Regions from separate parts of the Kitasatospora sp. NPDC058115 genome, predicted to be linked through region 1. Evidence: predicted binding sites of a transcription regulator. Region 1 holds the regulator's gene; the other holds the start of a gene.
The links. The regulator HspR, encoded in region 1, represses chaperone genes until heat shock. The targets are predictions, from matches to a motif close to TTGAGNNNNNNNNNCTCAA.
Positions count from the first base shown of each region.

Region 1 (7,716 bases):
CGTCACCCCGCTGTCCCTCGGCATCGAGACCAAGGGCGGCATCATGACCAAGCTGATCGAGCGCAACACCACGATCCCGACCAAGCGCTCGGAGATCTTCACCACGGCCGAGGACAACCAGCCGTCCGTGCAGATCCAGGTCTACCAGGGCGAGCGCGAGATCGCCGCCTACAACAAGAAGCTCGGCATGTTCGAGCTGACCGGCCTGCCGCCGGCCCCCCGCGGCCTGCCCCAGATCGAGGTCACCTTCGACATCGACGCCAACGGCATCATGCACGTCGGCGCCAAGGACCTCGGCACCGGCAAGGAGCAGAAGATGACCGTCACCGGCGGCTCCGCGCTGCCGAAGGACGACATCGAGCGCATGATGCGCGAGGCCGAGCAGTACGCGGAGGAGGACCACAAGCGCCGCGAGGCCGTGGAGACCCGCAACCAGGCCGAGCAGCTCGTCTACTCCACCGAGAAGTTCATCGCCGACAACGCCGACAAGCTGCCGGCCGATGTCAAGACCGAGGTCGAGACCGCCATCGGCGAGCTGAAGGAAGCCCTGAAGGGCGAGGACATCGCGAAGATCCGCGAGGCCTCGGAGAAGGTCTCCACCACCGCCCAGAAGCTCGGCCAGGCGCTGTACGCCAACGCCGACGCCGCCGGTGCGGCCGGTGCGGGCGCGGCCGGTGACGCCGGCGAGGCCGGTGCCAAGGACGACGACGTCGTCGACGCCGAGATCGTGGACGACGAGAAGCCCAAGGGCGGTGCGGCATGACGGAGAAGCCGCAGGGTGCCGAGCCCGGCGACGACTCCGCCGCCGAGGAGGCCGTGATCAAGGCGGCCGAGGAGGCCGCCGCGGCCGGGGCCGAGGGCTCCGGCGCGGAGGAGGTCGCCGCGGCCAAGCGCGAGGCGGCCGAGCGCACCGCCGACCTCCAGCGCCTGCAGGCCGAGTACCAGAACTACCGCAAGCGGGTCGAGCGCGACCGGCTGACGGTCCGCGAGATCGCCGTCTCCAACATCCTGGAGTCGCTGATCCCGGTGCTGGACGACATCGGCCGCGCCCGCGACCACGGCGAGGTGACGGGCGGCTTCAAGTCCGTCGCGGAGTCGCTGGAGACGGTCGTCGCCAAGCTGGGCCTGCAGCAGTTCGGCAAGGAGGGCGAGCCCTTCGACCCGACCATGCACGAGGCGCTGATGCACAGCTACTCCTCGGACGTCACCGAGGACACCTGCGTCCAGATCCTCCAGCCCGGCTACCGGATCGGCGAGCGGATCATCCGCCCGGCGATGGTCGCGGTCGCGGAGCCCCAGCCGGGCACCCAGACCACGTCCGGTCCGGACGCCGACACCGCCAAGGGCGGGGAGAAGAAGGACCAGGCCGACGGTGGCTCGGACAGCTGACCACCGGTGACGGCTGACAACCCTTGCGCTGCGGAGTCGTACGCCGGCCAGTACGGCGGCCGGCTCCGCAGCGCGCTGTCGGCGTGTCCGGGCACGCAGGAGCGTGCCCGGACCGTTGACAGCACTGTGACGATGGACCTCGGGAGGTGGCGCCGGCCATGAGCGGCAAGGACTACGTGGAGAAGGACTACTACAAGGTCCTCGGCGTGCCCAAGGACGCCAGCGCCACGGAGATCAAGAAGACCTACCGCAAGCTGGCGCGCGAGTTCCACCCCGACGCCAACAAGGGCGACACCAAGGCCGAGGAGCGGTTCAAGGACATCTCCGAGGCGTACGACGTCCTCTCCGACGAGAAGCGCCGCAAGGAGTACGACGAGGCCCGCAGCCTCTTCGCCAACGGCGGCTTCCGGCCGGGCGGACCCGGCGGCACCGGCAGCTACAGCTTCGACTTCGGCGACCTCTTCAGCGGCAGCCAGGGCGGCGGCGGCGCCGGCGGCGGGCTGGGCGACGTCTTCGGCGGCCTGTTCAACCGCGGCGGCCGGCAGGCCCAGCCGCGGCGCGGCGCCGACGTCGAGACCGAGGTGACGCTCTCCTTCGAGGAGGCCGTCGACGGTGCCACCGTCCCGCTGCGGATGACCAGCCAGGCCCCCTGCCGGCTCTGCAACGGCACCGGCGCCAAGTCCGGCACCACCCCGCGGGTCTGTCCGACCTGCGTGGGCTCCGGCACGGTCAGCCGCGGTCAGGGCGCCTTCGCGCTCTCCGAGCCCTGCCGGGACTGCCGGGGCCGCGGCATGATCGTCGACGACCCCTGCCCCGACTGCCACGGCAGCGGCCGCGCCAGCTCCGCCCGCACCATGCAGGTCCGGATCCCGGCCGGCGTCCAGGACGCCCAGCGGATCCGCCTCAAGGGCAAGGGTGCCCAGGGCGAGCGCGGCGGCCAGCCCGGCGACCTGTACGTCACCGTCCACGTCGACCCGCACGCCGTGTTCGGGCGCAAGGGCGACAACCTGACGGTGACCGTCCCGGTGACCTTCCCCGAGGCGGCCCTCGGCGGCACCATCGAGGTGCCGACCCTGAACGGCCCGTCGGTGAAGCTCAAGCTGCCCCCGGGCAGCGCCAACGGCCTGACCCTGCGGGCCCGCGGCAAGGGCGCCACCCGCAAGGACGGCACCCGCGGCGACCTGCTGGTCACCATGGAGGTCGTGGTGCCCCAGGCCGTCACCGGCGACGCCCTGACCGCTCTGGAGCAGTACCGCGAGGCGACCGCCTCCGACGACCCGCGAGCCGCCCTCTTCCGAGCGGCGAAGGGAGCGTGACGACCAGATGACCCCCGACGACCCCATCGGCCCCGGCCTCGGCGACGGTCTTCCCGGTGGCGGCGGCGCCCGCCGCACCACCCGCCGGACCGCCCCGCAGCCCCAGTACGTGCTCACCGAGGAGACCCCGGTCTACGTGATCTCGGTGGCCGCCGAGCTCTCCGGCCTGCACCCGCAGACCCTCCGCCAGTACGACCGGCTCGGCCTGGTCAGCCCCGACCGCACCGCCGGACGCGGCCGCCGCTACTCCGCGCGCGACATCCAGCAGCTGCGCGAGGTCCAGCGGCTCTCCCAGGACGAGGGCATCAACCTGGCCGGCATCAAGCGGATCATCGAGCTGGAGAACCAGGTCGCCGCCCTGCAGTCCCGGATCGCCGAACTGGCCGACTCCCTGGAGGGCGCGGCCACCGCGCTCCAGCAGCGCGAGGCCACCATCCACGCCTCCTACCGGCGCGACCTCGTCCCCTACCAGCCCCCGACCCCGCACTCCAGCGCGCTCGTCGTCTGGCGCCCCAAGCGCTGACCGCCGTCGCGCGCTCGCGCACCACCGCCGGTACCCGCCGTACAGCGGGTACCGGCAGTATCGTTCCAGTGCGAAGGTTCAGGAAGCGGGGAACCGGCTCGAACACCACGCAGCAGTCGGCACGGGGGCACGCGGCGCCTAGGATGCCCAGGGCGGACCAGGTCCGCGCAGTCCACCCGGTCCAGCCAACGGCGAGGAGCCGCAGATGAGTGCCGGACACAGGTCTGGAGCCACCCACGAGGGTGTGCTGTCTCCGGAGGCCCGCAGCCTGTACCAGAAGGCCCTGCGGCACGACGGGCCGCTGACGGACGACCAGGGCTGTCCGCTGTCGCCCGAATCCGACCACGAACCGCTCCAGGAGTTGCTGCGGCTCGGTCTCCTCAATCCGGAAGTGGGCCCGCCGGGAACCTTCGCGGTGAAAGACCCCCGGCAGCTCGCCGAATCGGCCTCGAACAATCTCCAGATGGAGGCCGCCGATCTGCTCCGCCGGTCGATTTCGCTGCACGCGACGCTGCAGGAACTCGGCCTCGAATACCAGGCGCACACCACCGGACCGGAACCCGGCGGATCAATTGAGTACGTCCAGGGCCGCGGCACCATAAACCAGCTCCTGGAAACGCTGCTGGAGAACGCCTCGCGCGAGATGCTGACCGCGCAGCCCGGCGGCGGGCGGGCGGCCGACGCATTGCGGATCGCCATCGACCGGGACATGAGATTCGTGCAGCGCGGCGGCACCATCCGGACCATTTACCAACCGGGTGCGCGCTATTCCAATCCGACGGTCGACTACGTACGGGAGATCACCCAGGCCGGCTGCCAGGTGAGGACCCTCGACGAGGCGTTCGCCAAGCTCATCGTGCTCGACCGCAAGGTGGCCGTGGTCACCGTCGGGGGCGAGGAGAATCGCGACCGCGCGGCCTTCATCCGGGACGAGGCGGTGATCAGCTACATCGTGCACGTGTTCAGCAGCCAGTGGGAGCGGGCCATTCCCTTCTCCGGCTCGCACGAGATCCCCCGCCAGGTGGTTTCGAGCATGCGTCAGCAAATCATCCGGATGATGCTCCAGGGGGCCGGCCACAGAACGATCGCGCGCCGGCTCGGACTGAGCGAGCGCACGCTGGCCCGGCACATCGCCGAACTCCGCGAGGAACACGAGGTCGAGACGCTCTTCCAGCTCGGCTGGAAACTCGCCCGGCAACAAGAAGGACCGATGCTGCCCGATGCATCGGTCCTTCCCCTTGACTGGCAAAAGTCCTACCAGTGACTGTCCATGTCGAGCATGGCAACCTGCTGGCGGTCGGCCCCCCAATGGGAGTCATCAGCGGTGGCCGAGCCCACTCCAATGAGCATTGCGATGCCCAGGAGGAATGCAGAGACAGCAATACGGCGCGCCTTCAGCACAACATCACTCCTTTCACGACAACTTACTGCGAGCATCGACTCATCGGGCGACGGTCGCACTAATGCGACCATATGATGACCCATGGAGGGCCGACATGTCACGCCCCAGTACACCCGCAGAGCGTTGCGAGGGCTGGCAGGAGCACGTCGACGACGTCTACTCTCACCCCGAACAAGCTCGCCTGATGTGAGCACAACCAACGTACGCGCCGGTCAGGCCCGGCGGTGTGTCATCTGACTGCCTGGCAGTCAGATGCCAGCACGACTCTGTGGACGCCAAGACCCGTCTCATTGGACGATCAACCCGCCCGTCGCAATAACAAACGTTGATTGTTCAGGCAGGACGGAACAGCACCTCCGAGCAGCGGTGCCATGTCTGCTCGCCTGACCACCACTTCCCCGGAGTCGTCATGAGCGAGCCCTATCTGCGCGACCTCCCCGCACAGGCCCATGAGGGCCGGCGCGCACGCGTGTTCCTGGCCGCGCCGCTGATGCGGTTGACCGGGCCGGCGGACAGTGTGGTGACCCTCGCCAGCCGGACGCGGCTGACGACGCTTCGCACCACCCTCCTCCGCAGCGGCGCCGCCGTGTACAGCGCCCACCACAGTGACGCCTGGACCGTCGCCGGGCGCGCCCCCGAGCCCCGGGTGCCGTCGGACTTCCGCGCGCTGCAGTCCGCGGACCTCGTCTTCGCCTACGTCGGCGCGCCGCTGTCGGCCGGCGTCAGCCTGGAGCTGGGCTGGGCGTCGGCGCTGCGCAAGCCGATCGTCCTGCTCGTCGACGAGGCCATCACCCACAACCCGCTGATCGCCACCATCGAGCAGGTCGCCCCCGTCCTGCCGCTGGTCTTCGACGACACCTGGTCCCAGGAGGCCCTCCACCACACCGTGGAGACCGCCCTCGACTGGGCCGGCATGGCGCTCTCGCTGCGCGAGGGCTTCTGGACCGCCCCCGGCGAGCAGTTCACCGTCCCCCGGCAGCAGCCCCCCGCCGTCGGCCCGGCCGGCTACTGGCCCACCGGCGCGGCCACCGGCTGACCGCCGCTCAGTCATCGCGGCAGCCCCGCATCCGCCATCCGAGCTGGAACAGCGTCCGGGCGCCGTGGCGCTCGCGCAGGCGGGAGATGTGGGCGGCCACGGAGCGTTCGCTCAGGCCGATCCGGGCGGCGATGGCCCGCTGGGTGAAGCCGCGGGAGAGGAGGCGCCCGATCCGGACGGCCACCGGGTGCGGAACGGCGGCCGACCAGTCGGTGACGGTGGCGCGGCACCAGTCGCGCTCGAAGGTGGCGACCAGCGCGTCCACCGTGGCCCGGTCGGTGATGAACGCGGCGGCGCTGTGGTCGGCCCGCGCGGAGACCACCGCCGTGGTCCGGTCGACGATGATCATCCGGTCGAAGGGCTCGTCCAGCAGGCGGATCTGCGAGCCGTGCGGGACGACCGCGTTCGCGTACTCGATCACCTCGGGCTGACGGCGCACCACGGGCTGGTAGATGGTCCGGATCCGCCGCCCGGTCATCAGCAGCGGGACGTCCTGGGTGACCGACAGTTCGAGGGTGGCCCGCCGGCGGGTCCCCGGCTGGGCCGTCAGCAGCTCCTCCCGGCACTCCGCGACCAGCAGGGCGAGCCGGTGCCGGATGGCCTCCGGGCCCTCGACGCAGGGCGACAGCGGGGCCGGCTGGCGGGTGGCGTCGAAGGTGGCGCTCAGCGGCGCCAGGGTGCCGGGCAGCTGCTCGGCGCGCACCAGCAGCCTGGTCGCCTCGGTGCGCAGCTCGGCGGCCCGGCGGTCCCCGGCCGTGCGCGGGCTGACGGCGGTGTACCCGCCCGCGGTGCGTTCGAGCAGACCGCGGGCGACCAGACCGGCCAGCGCGACCGGGTCGGCGGCGGACGACGCGGTGAGCCGGCCGCCGTTGGCCAGCGCGGTCAGGTAGAGGCCGTGCTCCGCGGCGGTGGGCTCATCCGTCATCACGGCCGCCGCGCATCAGCCAGCCGAGCTGGAAGAGGGTCTGGGCGCCGTAGCGGTCGCGCAGCCGGGAGATGTGGGCGGCCACCGTGCGCTCGCTCAGGCCGAGGCGGGTGGCGACGGCGCGCTGGGTCAGGCCGCGGGCGAGCAGCCGGCCGACCCGGTCGGGCGCGTTGTGGGCGGGCCCCTGGCTGAGCACGGCGGACCAGTCGGTGGCGTCGGCCCGGGACCAGTCGCGCTCGAAGGCGTTGACGATGAAGGCGATCGCGGCCGGGTCGCTGATGAAGGCGGCGGTGCTGTGGTCGTCGCTGGCGGAGATCACCGCGACCGAGCGGTCGAAGATCATCAGCCGCTGGAACGGCTCGTCCAGGATCCGGATCAGCGAGCCGCGCCGGGTGACCTCCTCGGCGTAGGCGAGGGCGGCCGGTTCGGAGATCGCGACGGGCTGGTAGAGGGTGCGCAGCGAGCAGCCGCGCTGGAGGAGCTTGACGTCCTGCTGGATGGCGATCTTGAGCGCGTCGGGCGGGCGGTGGCCGGGCTGGGCGGTGAGGACCTCGGTGCGGCAGTCGGAGACCAGCTGGGAGATCCGGTGCCGGATGTGGATGTGGCCCTCGATGTAGACGGCGCCGCCGGAGCGCTCGGGCGGGCGGGGCATCGCGTCGTAGGCGCGGGTGAGGGCGTCCAGGGCGCCGGGCAGGTTCTCGGCGCGCACCAGCAGGCGGGTGGCCTCGCTGCGCAGTTCCGCGCCGAGGCGGTCGCTGACCGAACGGGGGCTGACGGCGGTGTAGCAGGCGTCCATCGGATTGGTCATCAGCAGGCCGATGGAGACCAGCTGGCGGACGGCGTCCTGGTCCGGGTCGGGGACGTCGGCGATCCGGATCCGGCCGCCGTCGGCGAGGATCGCGAGGTAGAGCCGGCGGGCGGCTTCGTCGGGGTCGCCGGCGGACGCGGCGGCGCCCGGCCCGGAGCGGCCCGGCCCGGAGCCGTCCGGGCCGTCCGCCGGGTCCGCCGTCGCCTCGAACGTCACGTCGAACGCTCCCTGCCGGATGCTCTGGGGTGTCGGTGCTCCGCGCGCCGCGCGGTCGCCGGTGATGATCAAGGTACTGGGAGCCGGCGGTCCCCCGGGCC
Region 1 covers NZ_JBHVTL010000033.1:71,857-79,572, forward strand. Annotated here, with positions in the region: gene dnaK (molecular chaperone DnaK) at 1-763, shown strand, start outside; gene grpE (nucleotide exchange factor GrpE) at 760-1,389, shown strand; gene dnaJ (molecular chaperone DnaJ) at 1,548-2,705, shown strand; gene ACFVVL_RS30010 (heat shock protein transcriptional repressor HspR) at 2,713-3,228, shown strand; gene ACFVVL_RS30015 (helix-turn-helix domain-containing protein) at 3,434-4,492, shown strand; gene ACFVVL_RS30020 (hypothetical protein) at 5,040-5,666, shown strand; gene ACFVVL_RS30025 (LuxR family transcriptional regulator) at 5,674-6,591, opposite strand; gene ACFVVL_RS30030 (LuxR C-terminal-related transcriptional regulator) at 6,581-7,615, opposite strand.

Region 2 (7,716 bases), on a different contig from region 1:
GCCCACCGAGGCACCGGAGCGCACGGCCGGGCCGACGCCCAGGAAGGGCTTCGTCGCCGAACTGAAGGGCGCGGTCACCCCGCGCGCGGCGCTGCTGGTGATCGGCGTGCTGCTCCTCCAGCTGGGCTTCGTCACCTCCTACGTGGGCGCGCTGCACCAGCCGAAGCCGCACGAGCTCTCGATCGCGGTGGTCGCGCCGCCGCAGATCGCCCCGCAGCTGGTCCAGGGCCTGGAGTCGGTCCCGGACAACGCCGTGAAGGCCTCCACCGCGCCCGACGCCGAGAGCGCCACCCAGCAGCTCAAGGACCAGAAGATCTACGCCGCGCTGGTGGTGAACCCGGCCTCCACCGAGGACGTGCTGATGGTCGCCAACGCGCGCGGGCCGTCCGCCGCCCGGGCCGCCGAGACCATCGTCACCGGCCTGGAGAAGAGCCAGGGCCGTACGGTCGTGGTCCAGGACGTCGTGCCGCTCGCCAAGGGCGACGCCAACGGCCTGTCCTCCTTCTACCTGGTGATCGGCTGGTGTGTCGGCGGCTACCTGGTCGCCTCGATCCTGGGCGTCAGCGCCGGTGCCAAGCCGGCCAACGCCAACCGTGCGGTGATCCGCCTCGGCACCCTGGCGCTGTACTCGGTCGCGGCCGGCATCGGCGGCGCGATCATCGTGCAGACCGCCCTGGACGCGCTGCCCGGTTCGTTCTGGGCGCTGTCCGCCGTCGGCGCGCTGGTGGTCTTCGCGGTCGGCGCGTTCACCATGGCGCTGCAGTGCCTGTTCGACATCATCGGCATCGGCATCGCGGTGCTGGTCTTCGTGGTGCTGGGCAACCCGAGTGCGGGCGGCGTCTTCCCGCCGCCGATGATGCCGGCCTTCTGGCGGGCGATCGGTGCCTGGTTCCCGAACGGCGCCGGCACCGACGCGACCCGCTCGATCGCCTACTTCGACGCCACCAACCTGACCCAGCCGCTGCTGGTGCTGCTGGCCTGGGCACTGGTCGGCATCGGCATCACCTTCGCCGCCGTCCTCGGCAAGCCCTCGCACCTGAGCCGCCAGCTGGTCAAGGACTAGAGGACGGGGCCTACGCCCCCTCCAGCCGCCCCGGGTCGGCGAGCAGGGCCCGGACCACGCCGACCGCGGCCCCCAGCAGGGGGCCGCGGCGGCCCAGCCGGGAGACCGTCAGCCGCTCGGGCGACCAGGGGCGGACGGTCACCCGGGCGGCCAGCTCGGCCCGCATCGCGGGCAGCAGCCAGGGCGCCAGCTGGGCGTAGCCCCCGCCCAGCACCACCTCGGCCGGGTCCAGCAGGTTGACCGCCCCGGCCGCAGCGATGCCCAGCGCGGCGCCCGCGCCGTCGAGCGCGGCGCGCACCTCCTCGTCCGCGGCCCCGGCCCGCTCGGCCAGCAGCGCCACCCAGTCGCCCCGGATGCCCTCCAGGCCGGCCGCGCGCAGCACCGCCGACTCCCCCGCGTACTGCTCCAGGCAGCCGTGCGCCCCGCAGGCGCAGCGCGGCCCCTCCGGATGCACCGGGACGTGGCCCAGCTCGCCCGCGTAGCCGCGCGCGCCGCGCAGCAGCCGGCCGTCGACGACGATCGCCGAGCCGATCCCGGCCTCCGCGGAGACGTGCAGGAAGTGCTCCGGCCCGCCGCCCAGCCAGAGCTCGGCCAGGCCGCCGAGGTTGGCCTCGTTGTCGGCCCGCAGCGGGAGCTCGGCCAGTTCCCCGGCGTTGGCGGCGCGCAGCGCGAGCCGCAGTTCGGCGGCGGCCGCGACGTCCCGCCAGCCCAGGTTGGCCGCCCGCTGGAGCAGCGCGCCGTCGGCGCCGACCAGTCCGGGCACGGCCAGCGCCAGCCCGGCCGGGCGCAGTGCGGCGTCGGCGGCGGCCCGGCGGAGCAGTTCGGCGAGGTCGGCCATCACGGCGGCGGGCTGCCGGCCCCGGTTGCGGATCTCCTGGCGGCGCCAGGCGCGGACCTCGCCGCGCAGGTCGACCGCGCAGGCGCCCAGGTGCTCCACCCCGATCTCGGCGCCCAGTCCGGCCGGGCCGTCCCGGTTGAGCCCGAGCGCGGTGCCGGGCCGGCCGACCTTGCCGCTGGGGGCGGCCGGGCCCTCCTCGGCCACCAGTCCGGCCGCGATCAGCTCCTCGGCCAGCGAGGAGACGGCGGCCCTGGTCAGCCCGGTCTCGGCGGCCACCTCGGCGCGCGAGCGCGGGGTGCGGGTGATGACCCGCAGCACCAGCGCCAGATTGGACCGGCGCATGCCCTGCTGGCTGGCCGGGCCGCCGCCCCGCGGGGCCTCCGGTTCACGCATCGCCCTCACCCGCCCCGGCCTCCGCCGACGTCACGGGCGCGCCGAGGACGCCCCAGCCGTCGGGGCCCGCCGCGCCGGCGGCCACCAGGGACTGCTCCACCCGGGTGAAGACCCAGCGCCGCATGGCCCAGAAGCGGAACAGCATCGCCGCGAAGGTGCCCAGCACCATCCCGCTCAGGAAGTCGGCGAGCTCCTGGGTGACCGGGCCGACCGACGGCTCGCGCAGGTCGAGCAGGTAGCGCGAGACGATCAGCGGCAGCACGTTGACGGCGATGGCGAGGGCGCTCACCAGCAGGAACAGCAGCGGTTCGCGCCGCCGCCAGGAGGAGCGGAAGCTCCACCGCCGGTTGAGCACGTAGGAGACGGCGGTGCCGGCCACCGTCGCCACGGTGAGCGCCACCACCGGCTTGTGCTCCAGCACGGTCAGCCGCAGCGCGTAGTTCATCAGCAGCGTCAGCGCGAAGCAGCCGCTGCCGACCAGCAGGAACTTCACCAGCTGCCGGTGCCGGACCAGGAGCGGTCGTACCCGCTCCGGCACCCGGGCCAGCGTGCGCTGGGTCAAGGACGGCACTCTCGCAGTCTGGCACGCACCCCGCGGCCCGTCCCGTCCAGGCGGAGCGCCGGACGGGACGGGCCGCGGGGGTGGCGCGGCGCCGGGGGCGTCAGGCCGCCGCCACCAGCACGCCGGCCGGCTCCAGGGCCAGCTCCAGCACCTCCCGGACGTCGGCGACCGGGTGGACGGTCAGCCGCTCCAGCACCTCCGCGGGCAGGTCGTCGAGGTCGGGCTCGTTCCGCTTGGGGATGATCACCGTGGTGATCCCGGCCCGGTCGGCGGCGAGCAGCTTCTGCTTCACCCCGCCGATCGGCAGCACCCGCCCGGTCAGCGACACCTCCCCGGTCATCGCCACGTCGGTGCGCACCTTGCGCCCGGAGAGCAGCGAGGCCAGCGCCGTGGTCATGGTGATGCCGGCGCTCGGCCCGTCCTTGGGGATGGCCCCGGCCGGGATGTGCAGATGCACGCCGCGGTCGCGCAGCGAGGTGACCGGCAGCTCCAGCTCGGCGCCGCGCGAGCGCAGGTAGGAGAGCGCGATGTGCGCGGACTCCTTCATGACGTCGCCCAGCTGGCCGGTCAGGGTCAGCCCGGTGCCGCCGGTCTCGGCGTCGGCGAGCGAGGCCTCGATGTAGAGGACGTCGCCGCCGGCCCCGGTGACCGCCAGCCCGGTGGCCACGCCGGGCACCGCGGTGCGCCGCTCGGCGGGCTCCTGGGCCGCCTCCGGGACGTGGTGCGGCCGGCCGATCAGGGCCCGCAGGTCGTCGGCGCCGATCGCGGCGGGCAGCTCGCGCTCGCCCAGCTCGGTCTGCGCGGCGACCTTGCGCAGCACCCGGGAGACGGCCCGTTCGAGGTTGCGGACGCCGGCCTCGCGGGTGTACTCCCCGGCCAGCCGGCGCAGCGCCGGCTCGTCGACCGTGACCTCCCCCTCCGCCAGCCCGGCCCTCTCCAGCTGGCGCGGGAGCAGGTGGTCCCGGGCGATGACGACCTTCTCGTCCTCGGTGTAGCCGTCCAGCCGGACCAGCTCCATCCGGTCGAGCAGCGGCTCGGGGATGGCCTCCAGCACGTTGGCGGTGGCGAGGAAGACCACGTCGGAGAGGTCCAGCTCGACCTCCAGGTAGTGGTCGCGGAAGGTGTGGTTCTGCGCCGGGTCGAGCACCTCCAGCAGGGCGGCCGCCGGGTCGCCCCGGTAGTCGGAGCCGACCTTGTCGATCTCGTCGAGCAGGACGACCGGGTTCATCGAGCCGGCCTCCTTGATCGCCCGGACCAGCCGGCCGGGCAGCGCGCCGACGTAGGTGCGCCGGTGGCCGCGGATCTCCGCCTCGTCCCGGACGCCGCCGAGCGCGACCCGGACGAAGCTGCGGCCCATGGCGCGGGCCACCGACTCGCCGAGCGAGGTCTTGCCGACGCCGGGCGGGCCGACCAGCGCCAGCACCGCGCCGCCCCGGCGGCCGCCGACCAGCCCGAGCCCCTGGTCGGCCCGGCGCTTGCGGACGGCCAGGTACTCGACGATGCGCTCCTTCACGTCGGCCAGCCCGGCGTGGTCGGCGTCCAGCACCGCGCGGGCTCCGGCGATGTCGTAGGAGTCCTCGGTGCGCTCGTTCCAGGGCAGTTCCAGGACGGTGTCCAGCCAGGTGCGGATCCACGAGCCCTCGGGCGACTGGTCGCTGGAGCGCTCCAGCTTGTCGACCTCCTTGAGCGCGGCCTCGCGGACCTTCTCGGGCAGGTCGGCGGCCTCGACCCGGGCGCGGTAGTCGCCCTCCTCGTCGGCCGGGTCGCCGTTCAGCTCGGCCAGTTCCTTGCGGACGGCCTCCAGCTGGCGGCGGAGCAGGAACTCCTTCTGCTGCTTGGCGACGCCCTCCTCGACGTCCTTGCGGATGGTGTCGTTGACCTCCTCCTCGGCGAGGTGGTCGCGGAGCAGGCCGAGCGCGTACTCCAGTCGCGCGACCTGGTCGGCCTCCAGCAGCACCTTCAGCTTCTGCTCGGCGGTGACGAAGGAGGCGTAGCCGATGTTGTCGGCGAGCTCGCCGACGCCCTCGATCGCGGCCACCCGGTCGACGATCTGCCAGGCGCCGCGCTTGCGCAGCCACTGGGTGGACAGGCTCTTGTACTCCCGGACCAGCTCGGCGGCGCGCCCGGCCACCGGGGTGCCGACCGAGGACTCGCGGAACGGTGTGGTCTCCACCCAGAGCGCGGCGCCGGGACCGGTGGTGCCGACGCCGATCCGCACCCGGCGCACCGCGCGGACCAGCGCGGCCGGGTCGCCGTCGGCCAGCCGGCCGACCTGCTCGACGGTGGCGAGGGTGCCGGCCGCCGCGTAGGAACCGTCCACCCGCGGGACCAGCAGGACCTGGGGCTTTCCGGTGCTGCCGCCGGCGGCGGCGCGCGCGGCCTCCACGGCGGCGCGGACCTCGGTGTCCTTCAGGTCCAGCGGAACGACCATGCCCGGCAGGACGACCTCGTCGTCGAGCGGCAGCACGGGCAGGGTGAGCGGAGTGGACGTCGATGCCATGATCTCTCCCCAGTCAGCGAACTTGAGTCGACCTGACTAAGGCTGCGCGGGCTGCGGATGTTCCCCGACCTCCGTTCGCCGTGAGCGAACGGAGCAGGACCGCCGGCCGTCCCGTCAAGAACCCCGGCGGGACCGGCTCAGAAGCGGTCCAGCACCACGGACCGGCCGGGCGCGGACGCGGGCGCGGCGGCGGACCGGGGGCGCGCGGACGGCGCCCCGAGCCGGCTGCGGTGCGGCCGGCTCCCGTCCCAGCGGCGCAGCCACCGCCACAGCGCCACCCCGGCCAGCAGCGCCGCCGGATGGCCCACCCCGGTCACGAGGTCCCGGTCGCCGGCGATCTGCTCGGCGATCAGCCCCGCGGCCAGGGCCAGCACGGCCACCCGCCCGGCCGGCCGCAGCAGCCCGGCCAGCGCGCCGAGGCTGGCCAGCACGCCGTAGCTGACACCGATGTCCAGGTAGTCCATCGCGGCCGGCTCCAGCCGCCCGGACTCCACCCCGACGATCACCACGCCCTGGGAGAGCAGGGTGGCGCCGATGTGCCCGGCGGCGAACACGGCGGCCGCCCGGACCGGGCCGACCCGGCGCTCCAGCGGCGCGACGGTGAGGGCGAAGGCCCACAGGTAGGGCACCCAGTCCGGGCCGGCCACCCAGAAGCCGCTGAGCAGCAGCGCCCGCAGCGGGTGCTGCAACAGGTTGTGACCGTCGGAGCTGGACGCCTCCTGGAGCCGGCGCACGAGGTCGGGGTCGGCCAGCTGGGCGAAAGTGGTGGTGGCGCCGACCACGGCGAGGTAGCCGACCGCGAAGGGGGTGCTCCGGGGGGTCGGCACCCGGGCCAGCGCCCACTCGACCGCTCCGGCCCGCAGCCCGCGCCGGAGCATCCCGTACGGCGGCCCGCCGCGCCCGGCGCACACCTGCCGCTCCGTCATGCCGCCTCCGCTCCAACACCCGCAGCCGTCGCCCCCGCGCGTGTCCAACGTACCGGCGCCCACCGGAAATCCCGCTCCCGCGATTTGTCGTGGCCACGGTACGGCCGGCCGCTGGGAGCCGGCTGGGAGAACGCTGGACGCGGCGGCTCCGCGGGCCGGCCGAATTGGTCCAGACCTTCTCCCCTTATACGCACGCCCGTCCCCGCTGACCGGCGGCTTGGTGCCGACCGATGTGCATACGTACCGTTACGGAGTGAAAAAACGCCGGGTAAGGTATCGGCCCGTGCCCACTTCCCAGTGGGCCCGACGGCCGGCCCGGCAAGCCGGCCCCCGGGCCGGAAATGTCCGGTCCACCTGCCGGGAATCACCCGCTGTCCGTACGCTGCGAGGTGCGCGGGAGAAGTGAGCGGCGCACGCTCGCCGACCCCGCACACGCGACGGGACGGCGGACCCGGCACAGTCCACGACGGAACAAGACTACGAGCGGAGCCTTCGCCATCCCCACAGATGGCCGGCCCGCAGCCCTGGGGGCGGTGGCGTGACCGTGACAGAAATTCAGCAGGACAACCAGAACGCCGGCGGCACGGTGAGCAGTCAGCGCAGAGTGCTGGTGGTCGAGGACGAACCCACGATCGCCGAGTCCATCGCGGCCCGGCTGGGCGCGGAGGGCTTCAAGGTCGCCGTGGCCCACGACGGCCCGGGCGCCGTCGACGGCTTCCACACCTGGCAGCCCGACCTCGTCGTCCTCGACATCATGCTGCCCGGCTTCGACGGCCTGGAGGTGTGCCGCCGGATCCAGGCCCAGCGCCCGGTACCGGTCCTGATGCTCACCGCGCGCGACGACGAGACGGACCTGCTGGTCGGCCTCGGCGTCGGTGCCGACGACTACATGACCAAGCCCTTCTCCATGCGCGAACTGGCCGCCCGGGTCAACGTGCTGCTGCGCCGCGTCGAGCGCGCCCAGCAGGCCGCCCGCACGCCCGCGCTGGGCAGCCTGCGCTTCGGCGAGCTGGAGATCGACCACGTGCAGCGCCGGGTCCGGCTCGCCGCGGGCGACGTCCACCTGACGCCGACCGAGTTCGACCTGCTCGCCTGCCTGGCCGCCCAGCCGCGCGCCGTGCTCACCCGCGAGCAGCTGCTGGCCGAGGTCTGGGACTGGACGGACGCGTCCGGCACCCGCACCGTCGACAGCCACGTCAAGGCGCTGCGCCGCAAGATCGGCGCCAGCTGGATCCGCACCGTGCACGGCGTCGGATACGCGCTGGAGGCCCCGCTCGCGTAGCGGCACACCTTCGGACACCGGGCCGCCGGGGGGCCCGTGTCCCGGACCGCCGTGCGCACCCACGCGGGGGATCACAGGGGACCAATGACCTTTCCACAGCAACGCAACGGGGATCTCGACGGCAGCCGGCCGCCCACCCTGGCCGCCCGCGC
Region 2 covers NZ_JBHVTL010000059.1:1,709-9,424, reverse strand. Annotated here, with positions in the region: gene ACFVVL_RS35040 (ABC transporter permease) at 1-1,063, shown strand, start outside; gene ACFVVL_RS35035 (ROK family protein) at 1,074-2,294, opposite strand; gene ACFVVL_RS35030 (GtrA family protein) at 2,287-2,865, opposite strand; gene lon (endopeptidase La) at 2,957-5,356, opposite strand; gene ACFVVL_RS35020 (rhomboid-like protein) at 5,494-6,282, opposite strand; gene ACFVVL_RS35015 (response regulator transcription factor) at 6,827-7,564, shown strand; gene ACFVVL_RS35010 (sensor histidine kinase) at 7,649-7,716, shown strand, end outside.
Region 2: the regulator HspR is predicted to act here: its motif matches at 5,379-5,397, upstream of lon (endopeptidase La).